DNA from 4 places in the Streptomyces sp. Ag82_O1-12 genome. Region 1 is predicted to be linked to each of the others. Evidence: riboswitches for the same ligand, from Rfam matches in the RefSeq annotation. Region 1 holds a riboswitch; each other region holds the start of a gene.

Region 1 (5,038 bases):
AAGGACGGCTCGGGCTCTACATGGGCGCGCTGTCGTCCGTCTCCGGCCTCATCGTCCTGGCCGGCAGCGCCGCCACCGGCTCGCTGCTCGACCTGGGGCTGCCGGCCGCCGTGCCGTGGCTGGTCCTCGCGGCCGTACCGGCCCTGGCGGTGGCCCTGTTGCCGCGCCGTGCGAAGGAGACGGGCGGGGCGGTCTGAGAGGCGCCGGCGCCCCGGGACGCCCGAGCGCGCCGGAGCGTCACCCCGGCGGGTGACCTCTTCGCGCCGCATGTGCGAGACGGCGCCCGGTGAGGACACTGCTGCGGCGATCGGTGGTCACGCCGCGCCAGTATCCTGGGTCGGCTGCGGCACCCCCCACCAATCCCCGTGCAGAAGCGGGGAGTTCGGCCTGCGGCAACGACCTTTCCACACGCATGAGACGAGGACGAGTGCTGCTAGCGGGCCGCTACCGGCTGGATGTTGAGATCGGGCGCGGTGGAATGGGAGAGGTCTGGCGCGCGTACGACGAGACGCTCGCCAGAGCGGTGGCCCTCAAGCTGCTGCTCCCCCAGGACACCGATGCCACGGCGACCTCCCGGTTCCGTCTGGAGGCTCAGACCGCCGGGCGTCTCAACCACCCCAATGTGGTCGGCGTCCTGGACTTCGGCGAGTACGACAACCGGCTGTACCTCGTGATGGAGCTGGTCGAGGGCGACAGCCTCGCCGGGGTGCTGACCGGCTCCGGCGCGCTCCCCGCCGAGCAGGTGGCCGATCTGGCCGCACAGGCGTCCGCCGGGCTCGCCGCCGCGCACGGGCAGGGCATCGTGCACCGGGACGTCAAGCCCGCCAACCTGCTGCTGGACGCGAACGGCACCCTGAAGATCGGGGACTTCGGCATCGCGCGGTTCCTCGACGACCCCGGCGCCGCCCTCACCGCCACCGGCCAGATCGTCGGCACCGGCCTGTACCTCGCGCCCGAGCGTGCCCTGGGCAAGCAGGCGGGACCCGCCTCCGACATGTACTCCCTGGGCTGCGTGCTCTACCAGCTCCTCAGCGGGCGCCCGCCGTTCCAGGCCGACACCGCCGTCGCCCTCCTGCACCAGCACCTCGACTCCGCCCCCGTGCCGCCCCGCGAGCTCGGTGTCGCCGGACTGCCGCCCGCGTTCGAGAACTACCTCCTCGGTCTGCTCGCCAAGCAGCCCGAGGACCGGCCCACCGCCCAGCAGACCGCCGAATGGTTCGCCGGGGGCGCCTGGCGGGGCCTGCCCGAGCCGCTGCCGGAGGCCTCGCCGCCGCTGCGGCCCAGGACCACGTCCGCGGCGATGCCCGCGGGGCCGGGCCCGTACGCGGCGACCGGGACCGGCAACCCGACCACGTACGCGCTGCCCGCGACTCCGGGACACCGCAGCGCGGCCCGGGCGGCCCAGGCGGGACGTTCGGGCCGCTCCCGGGGGCGCGGGGGCCCGGGCAACCGGTCGCGACTGGCCGCTACGGCCGCCGCCGCGGCGCTCTTCCTCGCCGCGATGCTCATCGGCATGCGCTGGTTCTCGCCCGACACGAGCGCGGAGGGCACGGAGCCGGACGCGTCCCCGACCGCGAGCAGCCCCGTCGCCACGCCGTCCACCGACTCCACGTCGGCTTCGTCCTCCGGTTCCGAGGCCGGCCCCGGGGCCGGTCCGGCGGCCGGGCCGGGGGCGGCCGAGGCGCCGGCCGCCGGCACCGTGGCCGATGTCACTCCGTCCGCGCCGACCGCTTCACCGACGCCTGTCGCGCCCGCGCCCGGCACCGCGACTCCGACGCAAGAGGCGGGCCCCGGCGGGCCGGAGCAGCCGCAGCCGGAGAAGCCGGGCCAGGCCGGGGACGACAGGGAAGGCGACGGCGGCGGGGACGACGGGGGCGACGACTGACGCGGCCCGGACGTCGCCCGGCGAACCCCTGACCGGAGCGCGTGGATCAGCCGGGGGATGCGCCGGTGTGCGAGCAGGCGCCCCCTCGCGCGCCCCTTGGGTGGCTTGTCATCGCCCTTACCCCGGCCTTATTGTCACCAGGCCTTGGTGAACGGGAAATCCGGTGTGATGCCGGTGCGGCCCTCGCCACTGTGAATCGGGAAGTCCGGCTCCGGCCCTCACGGGCAGCCACTGGGTCCTTGCGACCCGGGAAGGCGGAGTCCGGGCGGTGGTACCCGTCAGCCAGGAGACCGGCCAAGGCGCGTCAACCATCCACGAGGTGCTGGAGAGGGTCTGCTGAGCCATGCACATAGCCGAGGGTTTCCTTCCTCCGGCGCACGCGGTCGCCTGGGGCGTCGCGTCGGCGCCGTTCGTCGTCCACGGGGTCCGGTCGCTCACCCGTGAAGTGCGCGAGCACCCCGAGAGCACCCTGCTCCTCGGTGCGTCCGGCGCCTTCACGTTCGTCCTGTCCGCCCTGAAACTGCCGTCCGTCACCGGCAGTTGCTCCCACCCCACCGGCACGGGCCTCGGAGCCATCCTGTTCCGGCCGCCCATCATGGCGGTGCTGGGTACCATCACCCTGCTGTTCCAGGCGCTGTTGCTCGCGCACGGCGGCCTGACCACGCTCGGCGCCAACGTCTTCTCCATGGCGATCGTCGGCCCCTGGGCCGGATACGCCGTCTACAAGCTGCTGCGGCGCTCCCACGCGCCGCTGATGGTGGCGGTGTTCTTCGGCGCGTTCGTCGCCGACCTGTCCACCTACTGCGTCACGAGCGTGCAGCTGGCGCTCGCGTTCCCGGACCCGGGCAGCGGATTCCTGGGCGCGCTCGGCAAGTTCGGTTCCATCTTCGCCGTCACCCAGATCCCGCTCGCGGTGAGCGAGGGTCTGCTGACCGTGCTCGTGATGCGGCTGCTGGTGCAGTCCAGCAAGGGCGAACTGACCCGGCTGGGTGTGCTCCTCGCCAAGAAGCAGACCCGGACCGAGACCGAGGTGGCGGCGCGATGAAGAGGAACACGAAGATCAACCTGGTGCTGCTGTTCCTCGTGGCCGCGCTCGCCGTGCTGCCCTTGGCGCTCGGTCTCGGCGACCACAAGAAGGAGCCGTTCACGGGGTCCGACGCGGAGGCGGAGACGGCGATCACCGAGCTGAAGCCGGACTACGAGCCGTGGTTCTCGCCGCTGTACGAACCGCCGTCCGGTGAGATCGAGTCGGCGCTGTTCGCCCTTCAGGCGGCTCTCGGCGCCGGTGTCCTCGCCTACTACTTCGGTCTGCGCCGGGGCCGTCGGCAGGGCGAGCAGCGGGCGCTGGAGCGGGAGGCCGACAGCGCGCTCGCCGGCGTCGCCGGGAAGTCCACCGCGGAACAGGACTGAGCCCGGGTGCTGCCGATCGACGCGGCGGCGCACAGCAGTCGCTGGCGCCGCCGCCATCCCGTGGACAAGGCCGTGCTCGGGCTCGGCCTCACCGTGCTCGCGATCTCGCTGCCGCCCTGGCCGGGCGCGGCCCTGGTGCTGCTGACCGCCCTGGTGGTGCTGCTGGGGCCGGCCGGTGTGCCCGGCCGTCGGCTGTGGCGGGCCTACCGGGTGCCGCTGGGCTTCTGCGTGACCGGCGCGGTCACGCTGCTCGTCCAGGTGGGCGGGCCGGGGGGTTTCGTCTCCCTCGCGGACGACGGGCCGCTGCGGGCCGGGGAGTTGCTGCTGCGTACCTCGGCGGCCTCCCTGGGCGTGCTGCTGTTCGCCTTCACCACGCCCATGTCCGACCTGCTGCCCCGTCTGGTCCGGGCCGGGGTCCCCGCGCCGGTCGTCGACGTCGCACTCGTGACGTACCGGATGAGCTTCCTGCTGCTGGACTCCATGCGCCGCATCCGGGAGGCCCAGGCGGCCCGGCTCGGCCACACCGGCCGGGGCGCTCAGTGGCGTTCCCTGGCCGGGCTCGGCGCGACCGCGTTCGTCCGCGCCTTCGACCGGGCGACCCGGCTCCAGGCGGGACTCGCCGGGCGCGGCTACGACGGCACCCTGCGCGTCCTGGTGCCCGAGGCCCGGGTCTCCGCCCGCTTCACGGCTGCCAGTTGCGCGCTCCTCGCCGCGCTGGCCGTCCTCACCCTCGTCCTGGAAAGGCCGCTGACATGAGCGAGCCCGCCCTCGTCGCCCTGCGGGGCGCGTCCTTCGCCTACGAGGACGGCCCGGCCGTGCTCAGCGGCCTCGACTTCGACATCCGCGAGGGGCGCGCGCTCGCGCTGCTCGGCCGCAACGGCAGCGGCAAGACCACGCTGATGCGGCTGCTCTCCGGTGGGCTGAAACCGCACGAGGGGCGGCTGACGGTCCAGGGGCAGCCGGTGTCGTACGACCGCAAGGGGCTGACCCGGCTGCGCACCACCGTGCAGCTGGTCGTGCAGGACCCGGACGACCAGTTGTTCGCGGCGTCGGTCGAGCAGGACGTGTCGTTCGGGCCGCTGAACCTCGGCCTCGACGACGCGCAGGTGCGGACGCGGGTGGCGGAGGCGCTCGCCGCCCTGGACATCACGGCCCTGGCCGACCGGCCCACCCATCTGCTCTCCTACGGGCAGCGCAAACGCACCGCCATCGCCGGTGCGGTCGCCATGCGGCCGCGCGTCCTCGTCCTCGACGAACCGACGGCCGGACTCGACCCCGACGGCCAGGAGCGGCTCCTCACCACCCTCGACGGTCTGCGTGCCTCCGGCACCACGGTGGTGATGGCCACCCACGACGTCGACCTCGCCCTGCGCTGGGCCGACGACGCGGCGCTGCTCACCCCGTCCGGTGTCCGCACCGGGCCCGCGGCCACGGCCCTGGCCCGCACGGACCTCCTGCGGGAGGCGGGGCTGCGCCTGCCATGGGGTGCGGCGACGGCGGAACTCCTGCGCGCACAGGGCCTGTTGGCCGAGGCGGAGCCGGGCCCGCGGACACCGGACGAGCTCGCCGCCCTGGTAGGGGGACGGCTGGGGGCTCCCGGAGGGTGAGGGGCGCCGACGCGCGTGACGCGTTCGGGTCGCGCAGTCGCCCGAAACCGGCTTGTCCGGCGTCGCGGCGCCGCACTACGTTGCCGAGGTGGATCTCTTCTCACGCACCTGGACGGCATTGCGCGCGGCGGTGGCG
Region 2 (5,038 bases), 2.2 Mb from region 1:
TCCCACGCCGTGCGGTAGAGGGCGCGCACGTCCTCGGGGATCCAGGCGAAGTCCTGCACCGAGCCGCTGGCCTCGCGCAGGGCCTCCCGGCTGCGGGCGTCCCACACGCCGAGCCGCTTCAGCTCGTCCACCAGGTAGGAGTTGACCTGGAGGAACTCGCCCGAGAGCGTCTCGCGCTTGAACAGGTTGGACACCTGCGGCTCGATGCACTCGTACACGCCCGCGATCGATGCGATGGTGGCCGTGGGGGCGATCGCGAGGAGCAGGGAGTTGCGCATGCCGGTCGTGGCGATGCGCTCCCGCAGAGCCGCCCAGCGTTCGGGCCAGGTCACCTCCACGTCGTAGTGGTCGGGGTGCAGCACGCCCCGGGCCGTACGGGTCTTCTCCCAGGCCGGCAGCGGGCCGATGGGGGTCCCCCCTGCACCGGAGCTTGTCGCAGGTGCTTGGGGGCGCTCGGCCAGGTCGGCGGAGGCCTCGTACGCGGCCAGCATGATCCGCTCGGCGATGCGGGTGGACAGCGCCTTGGCCTCGGGCGAGTCGAAGGGCAGGCGCAGCTTGAAGAAGACGTCCTGGAGGCCCATCGCGCCGAGGCCGACCGGGCGCCAGCGGGCGTTGGAGCGGCCCGCCTGCTCGGTCGGGTAGAAGTTGATGTCGACGACCCGGTCGAGGAAGGTCACGGCCGTGCGGACGGTCTCGTCCAGCCGCTCCCAGTCCAGGTCGCCGGTCGAGGTGTCGACAAAGGAACTCAGGTTGACCGAGCCCAGGTTGCAGACCGCCGTCTCCCCGTCGCTGGTGACCTCCAGGATCTCCGTGCAGAGGTTGGAGGAGTGGACGACGTGGCCCGGCTCGGCCGTCTGGTTGGCGGTGCGGTTGGCGGCGTCCTTGAAGGTCATCCAGCCGTTGCCGGTCTGCGCGAGGGTGCGCATCATGCGGCCGTACAGCTCACGGGCGGGCAGGGTCTTCCTCGCCAGGCCCTTCGCCTCGGCCGCCCGGTACGCGGCGTCGAACTCCTCGCCCCACAGGTCGACCAGCTCGGGCACGTCCGAAGGGGAGAACAGCGACCACTGCGCGTCGGCGTTCACGCGCCGCATGAACTCGTCCGGCACCCAGTGCGCCAGGTTCAGGTTGTGCGTGCGGCGGGCGTCCTCGCCGGTGTTGTCGCGCAGCTCCAGGAACTCCTCGATGTCGGAGTGCCAGGTCTCCAGATAGACCGCGGCGGCGCCCTTGCGGCGGCCGCCCTGGTTCACCGCGGCGACCGAGGCGTCGAGGGTCTTCAGGAACGGGACGATGCCGTTGGAGTGCCCGTTGGTGCCGCGGATCAGCGAACCGCGGGCGCGGATGCGGGAGTAGGCGACTCCGATGCCCCCGGCGTGCTTCGACAGCCGGGCCACCTGGTGGTACCGGTCGTAGATGGAGTCCAGCTCGTCCTTGGGGGAGTCGAGGAGGTAGCAGGACGACATCTGCGGGTGCCGGGTGCCCGAGTTGAAGAGGGTGGGGGAGGAGGGGAGGTAGTCCAGGCGGCTCATGAGGCTGTAGAGAGCCGCGACCTCGTCCAGCGCGCGTGTGGTGTCGTCCTCGGCGAGGCCGCTCGCCACCCGCAGCATGAAGTGCTGGGGCGTCTCGACGACCTTGCGGGTGATCGGGTGCCGGAGCAGGTAGCGGCTGTGCAGCGTGCGCAGGCCGAAGTAGCCGAAGCGGTCGTCGGCGCCGGTGTCGATCAGGGCGTCGAGCCGGGCCGCGTGCAGCCGGACGAACTCGGCGGTGCGGTCGGCGATGAGGCCCTCGCCGTGGCCCACCGCCACGGACTCGGTGAAGGACGTGACGCCCTGCGAGGCGGCCTCCTCGCGGATGCCGATGGTCAGCAGCCGGGCGGCCAGCCGGGAGTAGGCGGGGTCCTCGGAGATCAGACCGGCCGCGGCCTCCGTCGCCAGCTCCCGCAACTCCGCTTCGTCCGCGGCGGCGGACCGGCCGCGCAGCGCGGCGGCGGCGACCCGGCCGGGGTCGGCGTCGGGGAGGTCGGCGGTCAGCTCGGTCAGGATCCGCAGCAGCGCGGTACCGGGAGCGTCGTGCTCCTCCTCGGCGGCTGAGACCGGTTCGGCTGGCGCGATGGTCACGTGGGGCTCTCCCTCGCTCGGCACGGGGGCCTCGTCGAGGGCAGGCGGCAGCACACGAGCGCACGCGGCGTCGCGTCCACCGGCCCATTCCACGAGGCCCGGACGTCAGGGCACACCGGCCGGGTGGCCGGGTGCGCTGTCGACAGGTCCTCGGACTGAATCCCATGCGCCTATATGGGCATGGGTACACCGTTGCGGGACAGTTCCGGATTCACACCGGATTCCCCTGCGGCGACAGCGAGCATGAGCATACATCTTGTGCCGGGCTCGGTCGGCACCCCCAGATGTTGTGTCGCGGTGGTGTCGGAGCGTCAGCTCTACGTGACAGCGGGCCGCCGTGACGCTTGGTCACGACGGCCCGCTGCGGGGTGTTCGCTGTGGGTCGAAACCCTGGAATCAGTGCGCGGATCCGGCGGTCGCAGGCGGAAGCTCCACCTGGACCCCGGGGTCGCCCGCGTCCGCCGTGTAGTCCTCCGGCTTGGTCTCGTCGATGCCGTCGGGGGCCTTCAGGGCCTTCAGGACGAAGGTCAGGACCACCGTCACCACCACGTTCAGCACGAACGCAGTGAGGCCGATGTAGCCGATCTCGCCGATGCCCGGGATCTCCTTCGCGGAGCCGCCGAAGTGCTTCTGCGTCGGGGAGGCGACGCCGTACGCGGCGACGGTGCCGTAGATCATGCCGACCGCCCAGCCCGCGAGCAGCGCCCAGCGGTGGAACCAGCGGGTGAACAGGCCGCCGACCAGGGCCGGGAAGGTCTGCAGGATCCAGATACCGCCCAGGAGCTGGAAGTTGATGGCGACCGTCTTGTCCATGGTGAGGACGAAGGCCAGCGCGCCGACCTTCACCAGCAGGGAGACCAGCTTGGAGACCTTGGTCTCCTGCGCCGGAGTGGCGTCCGGCTTGATGAAGTCCTTGTAGATGTTGCGGGTGAAGAGATTCGCGGCCGCGATGGACATGATGGCCGCGGGCACCAGCGCGCCGATGCCGATCGCCGCGAACGCCACGCCCGCGAACCAGTCCGGGAACATCGTCTCGAACAGCTGCGGAATCGCAAGCTGCCCGTTCTGCACCTTGATGCCGGCCGCGATCGCCATGAACCCGAGCAGCGCCAGCAGCCCCAGCATCAGCGAGTACAGCGGCAGGATCGTGGTGTTGCGGCGGATCACCTCACGGCTCTTCGAGGACAGCGTCGCCGTGATCGAGTGCGGGTACATGAACAGCGCCAGGGCGGAGCCCAACGCCAGCGTGGCGTACGTCCACTGGCCCGGCTCGGCCGGTGTCAGCGCACCGCGCGGCGCGCCCGTCGCCGGGTTGGTCTGGCTGTACGCCTCAGTGGCCTTGGCGAAGATGTCGTCGAAGCCGCCCAGCTTGATCGGGATGTAGATGATCGCCACCGCGATGACGATGTAGATCAGCGTGTCCTTCACGAACGCGATGAGCGCGGGGGCCCGCAGACCCGAGGAGTACGTGTACGCCGCCAGCACGCCGAACGCGATCAGCAGCGGCAGGTCCTTGATGAACCAGTTGGTGTTCTCACCGCCGCCGACGCCCATCACGTCCAGCACGGCCTGGATGCCGACCAGCTGGAGCGCGATGTACGGCATCGTCGCCAGGATGCCGGTCACGGCCACCGCCAGCGACAGGCCCTTCGAGCCGAAGCGGCCGCGCACGAAGTCGGACGTCGTGACATAGCCGTGCTTGTGGGACACCGACCACAGGCGGGGCAGGAAGGTGAAGATCAGCGGGTAGACCAGGATCGTGTACGGCACGGCGAAGAAGCCGGCCGCGCCCGCCGCGTAGATCGCCGCCGGGACGGCGACGAAGGTGTACGCCGTGTACAGGTCGCCGCCGAGCAGGAACCAGGTGATCCAGGTGCCGAACGAGCGGCCGCCCAGGCCCCATTCGTCCAGGCTCTGCTCGTTCTCGGCCTTGCGCCAGCGCGCGGCCAGGAAGCCCATGACCGTCACGGCCAGGAAGAAGAAGATGAAGACGCCGAGCGCGACGCCGTTCACGCCGTCCTTCACCGCGACGCACCGCCCTTCGCGGCCGAGCGGGCGCGCTGGTCGCGCTGCCACAGCTTGTAGGCGGTCATCGTCAGGGCGGTGGAGATGAGCACCCACGCCATCTGGTACCAGTAGAAGAACGGGATCCCGATGAAGGCCGGGTCGGTCTTGGCGTACGAGCCGACCCACAGCATGGCCACGAACGGCGCTATGAGGCAGACGGCGATGACGACGCGCATGGGCGTCACCACCGGCCCTCCACTGGCTTCTGGGGCTTGCGACATCAGGCGGCTCCGTCCCCTTGGTGATCACCTGTGTAATGCGCAGGCAATCTAGGTCAGGGCGTGCCCATAGCGGAACCCCTCGTCCGCAATGCGGTACCCAACCGAAATCAGGCCTCAGCAGTGACGGAAGCGGGCGCGGGTGCCCCTGGGGGCTGTCGTGTGGATCATGCCGACGTCGCGGGGCGGCAGCCCCTAGTCGGCGGGCCGCTTCAGCCGCGCCACGAACTTGTACCGGTCGCCCCGGTAGACCGACCGCACCCACTCCACAGGCTGGCCGCCCCGGTCCAGCGAGTGCCGGGAGAGCATCAGCATCGGCAGCCCCACGTCCGTGCCGAGCAGACCGGCCTCGCGCGGGGTGGCCAGGGACGTCTCGATGGTCTCCTCGGCCTCCGCGAGATGGACGTCGTAGACCTCCGCCAGCGCCGTGTAGAGGGACGTGTACTTCACCAGCGAGCGCCGCAGCGCCGGGAAGCGCTTCGCGCTGAGGTGCGTGGTCTCGATGGCCATCGGCTCGCCGTTGGCCATGCGCAGCCGCTCGATGCGCAGTACGCGTCCGCCGGGCGTGATGTCGAGCAGGCCGGCCAAGCGGTCGTCGGCGGTGATGTAGCCGATGTCCAGCAGTTGTGAGGTGGGCTC
Region 3 (5,038 bases), 6.6 Mb from region 1:
GGTGCCGCCGAGGGTGTGGCTGAGCAGCAGCACCAGCCCGAACGACAGCAGGGCGCCGAGGAACGCACCCCCGGACACCGACAGGGCGCCGCCGCCCACGCCCAGCACGACCACGAGGACCGCTCCGGTGGAGGCGCCCGAGGACACCCCGAGCACGAAGGGGTCGGCCAGCGGGTTGCGCAGCAGCGACTGCATCACCGCACCGCACACGGCGAGTCCGGCCCCGCACACGGCCGCGAGCAGGGTGCGCGGCAGCCGCAGCTGCCAGACGATCCCGTCCCGGATCGGCGTCAGCTCCGAACTGCCGAGGCCGAGATGGGCGGCCACGACGGACCACACGTCGCCGACGCGGATGTCGGCGGGACCGATGGTGATGGCCACGGCGAGGGAGGCGACGAGCGCGACGGTCCCGGCCGCGCCCAGCGCGAGTCCCGCCCGGCGCCGGGGCCCGGTCCCGGCGGCGGGCAGCCCCCGGGCGGTCACTTCACCAGTCCGAACCGGCGCAGCCCGGCGGCCACCTGCTCCACACCCTCGACGGTGCGGATGGTCGGGTTCATGGCCTGTCCGCTGAGCAGCACGTACCGCTTGTGCCGGACGGCGTCCATGTTCCTGGTGACGGGGTTGGACTCCAGGAAGGCGATCTTCTTCGCGGCGGACTCGGCGGTCTGGGACTTGCGGGTCAGGTCGCCGATGACGAGGACGTCGGGGTCCCGGTCGGCGACGGTCTCCCAGTTGACCTGCGGCCACTCCTGGTGCGTGTCGTCGAAGACGTTCTTCGCGCCGAGGGCCCGGGTGATGATGCCGGGCGCCCCGCAACAGCCGGCCAGGTAGGGCGACTCGGAGTTCGCGAACCAGTAGAGGAGCGTGACGTCGGAGGCGTCGATGCCGGCCGTGGCCTTCTTCATGCGCTGCCGGAGGGAGCCCACGAGGGCGTCGCCGCGCTCCTTCACCCCGAACACGGTCGCGAGGTCCCGGACTTCGCCGTAGACGGTGTCGATGCCCAGGGCCTTGGCGCGGGCGCCGTCGCCGCCGCCCGAGTTGTCCTTGCCGGCGCAGTCGGACGGGGAGACGTAGGTGGGGACGCCGAGCTTCTCGAACTGCTCGCGGGTGGCGACGCCGCCCTTGCCGAGGGTGGAGACGAAGGAGGCGGCGACGAAGTCGGGCTCGGTGTCCAGGACGCGTTCGAAGGACGGGGTGTTGTCGGCGAGGCGCGGCACCGTCGCGTCGGCCTTCTCCAGCCCCTTCATCACGGGGTCGGTCCAGGTGGCCGTGCCCGCGAGGCGGTCGGCCAGGCCCAGGGAGAGCAGGATCTCGGTGGTGCCCTGGTTGAGGGACACCGCGTGCCGCGGCGGGGCGGCGACGCGGACCTCGTGCCCGCAGTTGGTGAGGGTGACGGCGGCCTTGGCGTCGGTGGACGCGGTGTCGCCGCAGCCGGTCAGGAGCAGGGAGCCGGCGGCGAGCAGCGCGGCGGCACGGGCGGGTCGGGCGAGGGGCACGGGAACCAGTCCTCAGGCGTCGAGGGCCCATTCGCGGAGCCCGGTCGTACGGTGCTCCCCCGCCGCACGCGGCCGCGGGGGCCGCCAGCAGGTCTTCGGACTCGGGTTCACCCGGATCGGGGCGCCTTCCCGGACGTCCGCGAGGGAGTCCAGTGGCCGAGGCCCCGCCCGTCCCCCTCACCGCTGCGCGTCAGTTCCGGATTCGCACCGGATTCCCTGACCCACGTACATGGGTTCGACTGGCCTCGGCAAGCTATCACGGAGGCCGCCCGGGGAATCACCGCGCACCCGGCGCCGTTTCACCAGGAGCAGTTCGTCCACGACTTCCGAGGAGGCCGCCGGTGTACGGCGACGAGGCAACGGTCCGCAGGATCCTCACCGAGCTCGGCGACACCTGGGCCGTGGTGGGCCTGTCGTCGAACCAGCGGCGCGCGGCGTACGGCGTCGCCGCCGTGCTCCAGCGCTTCGGCAAGCGCGTCGTGCCGGTGCACCCGAAGGCGGAGACGGTGCACGGGGAGAAGGGGTACGCGAGTCTGGCGGACATCCCCTTCGACGTGGACGTCGTCGACGTGTTCGTGAACAGCGACCTCGCCGGGGCCGTCGCGGACGAGGCGGTCGCCAAGGGCGCGAAGGGCGTCTGGTTCCAGCTCGACGTCGTCGACGAGGCGGCGTACGGCCGGGTTCGCGATGCGGGCCTGGAGATGGTGATGGACCGCTGCCCGGCGATCGAGATCCCACGGCTGTCTCATCACGGCGTACAGAAACCCTGAAGCGTTCGCCAGGAAATACCCGCGCCCGGTCAAGGCTGCACAACTCGTCTTCTTCGGTCGGATGACCGATTCCTAACCTGAGGCCTCCTGCTCGCTGAACTCCGCGAGTTCATCTATGAGAGGCCCCTGAATCCATGGAAAGAGACGGTCTGCGCCGGGAGGTCGGGCTGATCGGGCTCATGTGGGCGTCGGTCGGTTCCATCATCGGCTCGGGCTGGCTGTACGGCGCCGAGAAGGCCGTCGTGGCGGCCGGCCCCGCGGCGATCCTGTCCTGGCTCATCGGCGCGGTGGCGATCGTGCTGCTGGCCCTGGTGCACGCGGAACTGGGCGGCATGTTCCCGGTCGCGGGCGGCACCGCCCGGTATCCGCACTACGCGTTCGGCGGACTGGCCGGCATGTCCTTCGGCTGGTTCGCATGGCTCCAGGCGGCGACCGTGGCACCGATCGAGGTCGAGGCCATGATCGGCTACGCCGGGCACTGGCACTGGGCGCAGGGTTTCCAGCACGCGACGGACGGGACGCTCACGACGAGCGGTTTCGTCGTCGCCGTCGTCCTGATGGCCGTGTTCGTCGTCGTCAACTTCCTCGGCGTGCGGATCCTGGCGCACACCAACAGCGCCGCCACCTGGTGGAAGGTGGCCGTGCCGCTGGCCGCGATCTTCATCATCGCGGCCGGCAACTTCCACCCGGGCAACTTCACCGAGCACGGCTTCGCCCCGTTCGGCGCCCACGGCGTGCTGAGCGCCGTCAGTTCCAGCGGCATCATCTTCGCCCTGCTGGGCTTCGAGCAGGCGATCCAGCTGGCGGGCGAGAGCCGCGACCCGCGGCGGGACCTGCCGCGCGCGACGATCGGCTCGGTCGCCATCGGGGCGGCCATCTACGTCCTGCTCCAGGTCGTCTTCATCGCCGCCCTGCCACTGGGCGCCTTCGCGCACGGCTGGACCAGGCTCGACTACCCCGGCATCAGCGGCCCGTGGGCGGGGCTCGCAACCCTGGTGGGCCTCGGCTGGCTGAGCGCGGTGCTGTACCTGGACGCGGTGGTCTCCCCGGGCGGCACCGGCCTGATCTACACGACGGCCACGTCCCGCGTCTCCTACGGACTGGCCCGCAACGGCTACGCGCCGAAGCTCTTCGTCCGCACCGACGCGCGCGGCGTCCCGTGGTTCGGGCTGATCGTGTCCTTCGTGACCGGCGTGGTCTGCTTCCTGCCGTTCCCGAGCTGGCAGCAGCTGGTCAGCTTCATCACCTCGGCGAGCGTGCTGATGTACGCGGGTGCCCCGCTGGCCTACGGCGTCTTCGCGGACCGGCTGCCGCACCGGGAGCGCCCCTACCGCCTGCCCGGCGGGAAGGTCCTCTCGCCGCTGTCGTTCGTGGTGGCCAACCTCATCATCTACTGGTCCACCTGGGACACCCTGTGGCGGCTGGGCGTGGCCATCGTCCTCGGTTACGTCCTGCTCGGCGGCTACGCCTGGTACGCCACGCGCAAGGGTCTGCCCGACGCGCCCCGGCTCGACTGGAAGGCCGCCCAGTGGCTGCCTGTCTACCTGCTGGGCATGGGCGTCATCTCCTGGCAGGGCGGCTTCGGCGGCCAGGGGCACCTCGCCCTGTGGTGGGACATGCTGGTCATCGCGGTGTTCTCGCTGGCGATCTACTACTGGGCCCGGGCCTCGGCCTCCGTGTCCGGGGAGATCGAGCGGAGCATCGAGGAGGTGGCCGTCGCGGAGGTGCCCGTCCACTGACGGCGGCCTCCATAATGTGCGCATGACCCACCCCCTTCCGCCCGCCGACTCCGGCGCCCCGCAACGCTTTCCCGTCGTCGTCGTGGGCGCCGGCCCCGCGGGTCTGACCGTCGGAAACATCCTGCGGGCCGCGTCCGTGGACTGCTTGGTGCTGGAGACCGGGACCCGGGAGTTCATCGAACAGCGGCCCAGGGCCGGGGTCATCGAGGAAGGAGTCGTGCGGGGCCTTGAGAAGCGTGGCCTCGCCCGGAACCTGCTGGACCGCGCGGAGCTGCACACCGCGTGCGAGTTCCGCTTCGAGGGGGAGCGGTACCGGTTCCCGTACGGCGAACTGACGGGCAGTCATCACTTCGTCTACCCACAGCCGTTGCTGGTGTCGGACCTGGTGCGTGAGTACGCCGACGTGCGGGGCGGCGCGATCCGCTTCGGCGTCCGGGACGTACGCGTCCACGACGTCGACGGTGACCGGCCGTCGGTGTCGTACACCTGCCCCGAGACGGGCGAACACCGGGTCGTGCACTGCGACTTCGTCGCGGGATGCGACGGGGCGCGCGGGGTGAGCCGGGCCTCGCTCCCGCCCGACCGGGTCCGGATAGCGCGGCACGACTACGGCATCGGCTGGCTGGCCCTGCTCGCCGAGGCGCCGCCGTCCACCGACTGCGTGCTGTTCGGCTGCCACGAGCGCGGCTTCGCCGGCCAGATGCCCCGCAGCCCGGAGGTGACCCGCTACTACCTCCAGTGCCCGCCGGGCGACGACGTGGCGAACTGGCCGCACGAGCGCGTCTGGTCGGAGCTGCGGGACCGGCTCGGAGCGGCCGGTGTGCCGCCGCTGACCGAGGGCCGGCTGATCGAGAAGCGCGTGCTGGACCTGCACGACTACGTGGTCGAACCGATGGCGCACGGCCGGCTCTTTCTCGCCGGCGACGCGGCCCATCTGGTCGCCCCGATCGCCGCCAAGGGCATGAACCTCGCCCTGCACGACGCCTTCCTGCTCGGCGACGCCCTGGTCGCGCGGCTCACCACCGGTGACGGC
Region 4 (5,038 bases), 6.0 Mb from region 1:
GGCGTGGGTGTGGACGACGGCCAGGGCGCCGGTGGTGCGGTAGACCGCGAGGTGCATGGGCAGCTCGCTGGTCGGGACCAGCGTGCCGAGGACCTGCCGGCCGTCGAGGTCCACGCCGGTCACGTCGTCCGGCGCCAGCCGGTCGTAGGGGACACCCGACGGTGTGACGAGGACGGTGTCCCCGACGCGTACCGAGACGTTGCCGGACGTGCCGACGACGAGTCCGTCCGAGACCGTCCGGCGGGCCGTCGTGACGAGGTCCTCCCAGGCGCGTGCCTCCTCGGGGCGCGCACTCCCGCGCCGCGCCTCCCCCGCACCCTTTTCGCTCTCCCGCGCGTCTGCCGTGTCCCGCTCGTCGCCTCGCTGCTCAGCCATGCCGCGATCCTGCCAGGCAAGGGCTCAAAGCGCCGCCGGGCGGGGGCACTTCGGCCCCGCAACCGAAACGGTCCCGACCGCCGGCCCTGCTGGACGGAACGTGTTCGACGGGTCACTCGATCGACTGAAGCGGTTCGCTCGGGGCACCTGGTCGTGCGGGCGCGGAGGCCGCTGTTCCGGTGCGGAACGAGGACCCCTCATCGCAGTCATCCCTGCGCCCCTCCCAGTTCATCTTCCGTTCACTCAGGTTGCCTACGTTCGTCTGGCCAATGACCTCGAACGATTGCCTGGGTAAATGGAAAGCTTCTCGCTGATCCTCGCGATTGTGGTAGTAACCGCTCTCGCGTTCGATTTCACGAACGGTTTCCACGACACCGCGAATGCGATGGCCACGACCATTTCCACGGGCGCCATGAAGCCCAAGGTTGCGGTGGCCATGTCCGCGGTCCTCAACCTGGTCGGCGCCTTCCTGTCCGTCGAAGTCGCCAACACGATCTCCAAGGGCCTCGTCGACGAGGCCGGCATCCGTCCCGAGGTCATCTTCGCCGCCCTGGTCGGCGCGATCCTCTGGAACCTGCTGACCTGGCTGGTCGGTCTGCCGTCCAGCTCCTCCCACGCCCTCATGGGCGGTCTGATCGGTGCCACGATCGCCTCGGCGGGCGTCGGCGCGGTGCACGGCGACGTGCTGGTCACCAAGGTGCTCATCCCGGCGATCGCCGCTCCGATCGTCGCGGGCATCGCGGCGTTGCTCGCCACGCGGCTGACGTACTCCCTCGGCAGGAAGGCCGACGGCAACGCGTCCAAGAAGGGCTACCGGGCCGGCCAGATCGCCTCCGCGGGCCTGGTCTCCCTGGCCCACGGCACCAACGACGCGCAGAAGACGATGGGTGTCATCACCCTCGCCCTGGTCGCCGGCGGCGCCGTCGCGCCCGACTCCGACCCGCCCATGTGGGTCATCCTCTCGGCGGGTCTCGCCATCGCGCTCGGCACGTACCTGGGGGGCTGGCGCATCATCCGCACCATGGGCAAGGGCCTGACCGACCTCCAGCCGCAGCAGGGCTTCGCCGCCCAGACCTCCGCGGCCACGGTCATCCTCGCCTCCTCGCACCTCGGCTTCTCCCTCTCCACGACGCACTCCGTGTCCGGCTCGGTGATGGGCGCCGGGCTCGGCCGCAAGGGCGGCGTGGTCCGCTGGTCCACCGCGACGCGGATGTTCGTCGCGTGGGGCCTGACGCTGCCGGCGGCGGCTCTGGTGGGCGCGCTCGCCGAGTACGTCACCGGCTTCGGCAGCTGGGGCACCGCCGTGGTGGCGGTCTTCCTCATCGCCTCCAGCGCGGCGATCTGGAAGTTGTCGCGGCGCGAGGTGGTCGACCACACCAACGTCAACGACACCGACGACGCGGAGCCCGCCGGCGTGGTCACCACGGCGATGGCCGCGGTGACGCCGCCCCCCGCGAGTGGTTCGGCCACGGCGTCGGAGGACCCGATCCCCGCGTTCCCGTCGCAGGCCACCGCCGAGCGCACGCCGACCACGACCACCACGGTCTGACCCCGCCACCGGTTACAAGGAAGAGTCTCCGATATGAAGATCGACTGGGCGGCCCTCGGTTCCGTCTTCGGTGTCAGCCTCGTGGTCACCGTGGCCCTCGTCGGCCTGTTCACCCTCGGCGTCACGGGCCTGTCGCGCCGCGAGCGTGCGGTGGCGCAGGGCGGGACCGCGGGACTCGCGGTCACCGGCGCGTACGCGTGCTTCGCGGCGTGTGCGGCGGCCGTGGGGTACGGGATCTATCTGATCGTGGCCTGAGGGCCTGACGTCACGTCGTGTCCGCCGGGCGGCACGGAACTCCGGTTCCGTGCCGCCCGGTCGTCGTGTGTACACAAGGGGGCGATGTGGGGTTCTCCACACTCTCCCCTCGCAGGTCAACGGCAAGTTGACGGCGGTTCCCGGCCGTGGTGGACTGCCGGGGCCAATACGGCGGCAGGAGAGGAAGCCGGTGAAAGTCCGGCGCGGTCCCGCCACTGTCACCGGGGTAGCAATCCCCGGGAGCCAGGAACTCTCACCGCCGGTCTCGTCGAACCAGGGCGTGGACACCCTGAGTGAGGACACATATCGCCATGCGCGGCTGCCGATCGAGGTTCAACACCCCACCCCTGCCCGCCCTCCTGGCCGGCTGAGCCCATGGGTGCCGATCGCGTCTTCGCGTACGGCGCCGCCGCCGGCCTGATCGGTGACCTGCTGCTCGGTGATCCTCGCCGGGGGCATCCGGTCGCCGCGTTCGGGCGGGCCGCGGGTGCCGTGGAACGGGTGTTGTGGCGGGACCACCGCGGGTGGGGCGCGCTGCACACCGCCGTGTGTGCCGGAGGGGCCGTCGCCCTCGGGTCCGTCGCCGCGCGTGCCGTGCGGCCGTCCGCCGTCGCCTCCGTCGCGCTGACCGGCGCCGCCACCTGGGCCGTCGTCGGGGGTACGTCGCTGGCCCGGGAGGCGCGGACCATCGGGCGTGCCCTGGAGGCCGGGGACGTCGAGGCGGCCCGGGCCCGGCTGCCGCATCTGTGCGGGCGGGACCCGCACGCCCTCGACGCCGACGGCATGGCCCGGGCCGTGGTCGAGTCGGTCGCCGAGAACACCTCCGACGCCGTGGTGGGGGCGCTGGTGTGGGGGGCCGTCGGCGGGGTGCCGGGGCTGCTGGGGTTCCGGGCCGTCAACACCCTGGACGCCATGGTCGGGCACAAGTCGGCCCGGTACCGCCGGTACGGGTGGGCCTCCGCGCGGCTGGACGACCTCGCGGGGTGGCCGGGAGCGCGGCTGACCGCCGTACTCGCCGTGCTGGCCGGACCGGATCCGCGGGGGGCCGTACGGGCGTGGCGGGCCGACGCGGCGCGGCATCCGAGTCCCAACGCCGGTCCTGTGGAGGCCTCGTTCGCGGGGGCGCTCGGGGTGCGGCTGGGCGGGACGCTCTCGTACGGCGGGCGGGTGGAGCACCGGCCCGTGCTGAACACGCAGGGGCGGGCCGTCGGCACGCACGACGTCGAGCGGGCCGTGCGGCTGTCGAAGCGCGTCACCTGGCTCGCGCTCGGGGTGTGCGCCGGTGCGCGGTTGCTGAAGAGTGCGCCGTCGCTCGCGAGTGCGCGGTCGCCGAAGAGGGGGAAATGACATGAGCGGTGGGCTTCTCGTCGCCGGAACCACCTCCGACGCCGGCAAGAGCGTCGTGACCGCCGGGATCTGCCGGTGGCTGGTGCGCCAAGGCGTCAAGGTCGCGCCCTTCAAGGCGCAGAACATGTCCCTGAACTCCTTCGTGACGACGGAGGGGGCCGAGATCGGGCGGGCGCAGGCCATGCAGGCGCAGGCCTGCCGCGTCGAGCCGACCGCGCTGATGAATCCGGTGCTGCTCAAGCCCGGTGGCGAGCAGAGCAGTCAGGTCGTGCTGCTGGGCAAGCCGGTCGGGGAGCTGAGTGCGCGCGGCTACCACGGCGGCCGGCAGCAGCAGTTGCTCGGGACGGTGCTGGACTGCCTGGAGCAGTTGCGGGGCACGTATGACGCGGTGATCTGTGAGGGGGCCGGTTCTCCCGCCGAGATCAATCTGCGGCGGACGGACATCGTGAACATGGGGATCGCCCGGAACGCCGGGCTGCCCGTGCTCGTCGTCGGCGACATCGACCGGGGCGGTGTGTTCGCCTCGTTCTTCGGGACGGTGGCGCTGCTGTCGCCCGAGGACCAGGCCTGTGTCGCCGGGTTCCTCGTCAACAAGTTCCGCGGGGACGTCTCCCTGCTGGAGCCGGGCCTGGACATGCTGTACGGGCTCACGGGGCGCAAGACGTACGGCGTGCTGCCCTTCCGGCACGGGCTCGGGATCGACGAGGAGGACGGGCTGCGCGTCTCCCTTCGGGGAGCCGTCCGGGAGTCCGTCGTCGCCCCGCCGGTCGGCGAGGACGTGCTGCGCGTCGCGGTCTGTGCCGTGCCGCTCATGTCCAACTTCACCGACGTGGACGCGCTGGCCGCCGAACCGGGCGTCGTGGTGCGGTTCGTGGACCGGCCGGAGGAGCTGTCCGACGCCGACCTCGTCATCGTGCCCGGCACCCGCGGGACGGTCCGGGCGCTGGAGTGGCTGCGCGAGCGGGGGCTCGCCGAGGCCCTGGCCCGCCGGGCCGCCGAGGGGCGGCCCGTCCTCGGTATCTGCGGCGGCTTCCAGATCCTCGGCGAGCACATCGAGGACGACGTCGAGAGCCGGCGAGGGCACGTCGACGGGCTCGGGATCCTGCCCGTGCGGGTGCGGTTCGCCCGCGAGAAGACCCTCACCCGGCCGCAGGGCGAGGCCCTCGGGGAACGCGTCGAGGGATACGAGATCCACCACGGGGTCGCCGACGTCCAGGGAGGCACCGCCTTCCTGGACGGCTGCCGGGTCGGCCAGACCTGGGGCACGCACTGGCACGGCTCACTGGAGTCGGACGGCTTCCGGCGGGCCTTTCTGCGCGAGGTGGCGGCCGCCGCGGGCCGCCGCTTCGTGCCCGCGCCGGACACCTCGTTCGCCGCGCTGCGCGAGGAGCAGCTCGACCGGCTCGGCGACCTGATCGAACAGCACGCGGACACCGACGCGCTGTGGCGGCTCATCGAGTCCGGCGCGCCGCAAGGACTGCCCTTCATTCCACCGGGAGCACCCGCATGAGC

The links. A riboswitch is a leader RNA that binds a small molecule or an ion and turns the genes downstream of it on or off. The one in region 1 is predicted to bind cobalamin.
Region 2: linked by a shared signal. The riboswitch ahead of QOL88_RS26305 (ribonucleoside-diphosphate reductase subunit alpha) and the one ahead of QOL88_RS35800 (energy-coupling factor ABC transporter permease) in region 1 are both predicted to bind cobalamin.
Region 3: linked by a shared signal. The riboswitch ahead of QOL88_RS05655 (ABC transporter substrate-binding protein) and the one ahead of QOL88_RS35800 (energy-coupling factor ABC transporter permease) in region 1 are both predicted to bind cobalamin.
Region 4: linked by a shared signal. The riboswitch ahead of QOL88_RS08585 (cobalamin biosynthesis protein) and the one ahead of QOL88_RS35800 (energy-coupling factor ABC transporter permease) in region 1 are both predicted to bind cobalamin.

Annotation. Positions count from the first base shown of each region.
Region 1 is NZ_FXUW01000001.1:7,861,953-7,866,990, reverse strand. Features, by position in the region: gene QOL88_RS35810 (MDR family MFS transporter) at 1-197, shown strand, start outside; gene QOL88_RS35805 (serine/threonine-protein kinase) at 413-1,885, shown strand; cobalamin riboswitch at 2,014-2,198, shown strand; gene QOL88_RS35800 (energy-coupling factor ABC transporter permease) at 2,229-2,930, shown strand; gene QOL88_RS35795 (energy-coupling factor ABC transporter substrate-binding protein) at 2,927-3,295, shown strand; gene cbiQ (cobalt ECF transporter T component CbiQ) at 3,302-4,051, shown strand; gene QOL88_RS35785 (energy-coupling factor ABC transporter ATP-binding protein) at 4,048-4,902, shown strand; gene QOL88_RS35780 (maleylpyruvate isomerase N-terminal domain-containing protein) at 4,991-5,038, shown strand, end outside.
Region 2 is NZ_FXUW01000001.1:5,697,210-5,702,247, forward strand. Features, by position in the region: gene QOL88_RS26305 (ribonucleoside-diphosphate reductase subunit alpha) at 1-2,114, opposite strand, end outside; cobalamin riboswitch at 2,239-2,365, opposite strand; gene mctP (monocarboxylate uptake permease MctP) at 2,511-4,139, opposite strand; gene QOL88_RS26315 (DUF3311 domain-containing protein) at 4,136-4,402, opposite strand; gene QOL88_RS26320 (GntR family transcriptional regulator) at 4,595-5,038, opposite strand, start outside.
Region 3 is NZ_FXUW01000001.1:1,225,928-1,230,965, forward strand. Features, by position in the region: gene QOL88_RS05650 (FecCD family ABC transporter permease) at 1-483, opposite strand, end outside; gene QOL88_RS05655 (ABC transporter substrate-binding protein) at 480-1,496, opposite strand; cobalamin riboswitch at 1,580-1,740, opposite strand; gene QOL88_RS05660 (CoA-binding protein) at 1,838-2,266, shown strand; gene QOL88_RS05665 (APC family permease) at 2,401-4,005, shown strand; gene QOL88_RS05670 (4-hydroxybenzoate 3-monooxygenase) at 4,028-5,038, shown strand, end outside.
Region 4 is NZ_FXUW01000001.1:1,854,430-1,859,467, forward strand. Features, by position in the region: gene QOL88_RS08570 (class II aldolase/adducin family protein) at 1-375, opposite strand, end outside; gene QOL88_RS08575 (inorganic phosphate transporter) at 671-1,924, shown strand; gene QOL88_RS08580 (hypothetical protein) at 1,958-2,179, shown strand; cobalamin riboswitch at 2,297-2,454, shown strand; gene QOL88_RS08585 (cobalamin biosynthesis protein) at 2,555-3,526, shown strand; gene QOL88_RS08590 (cobyric acid synthase) at 3,528-5,036, shown strand; gene cobN (cobaltochelatase subunit CobN) at 5,033-5,038, shown strand, end outside.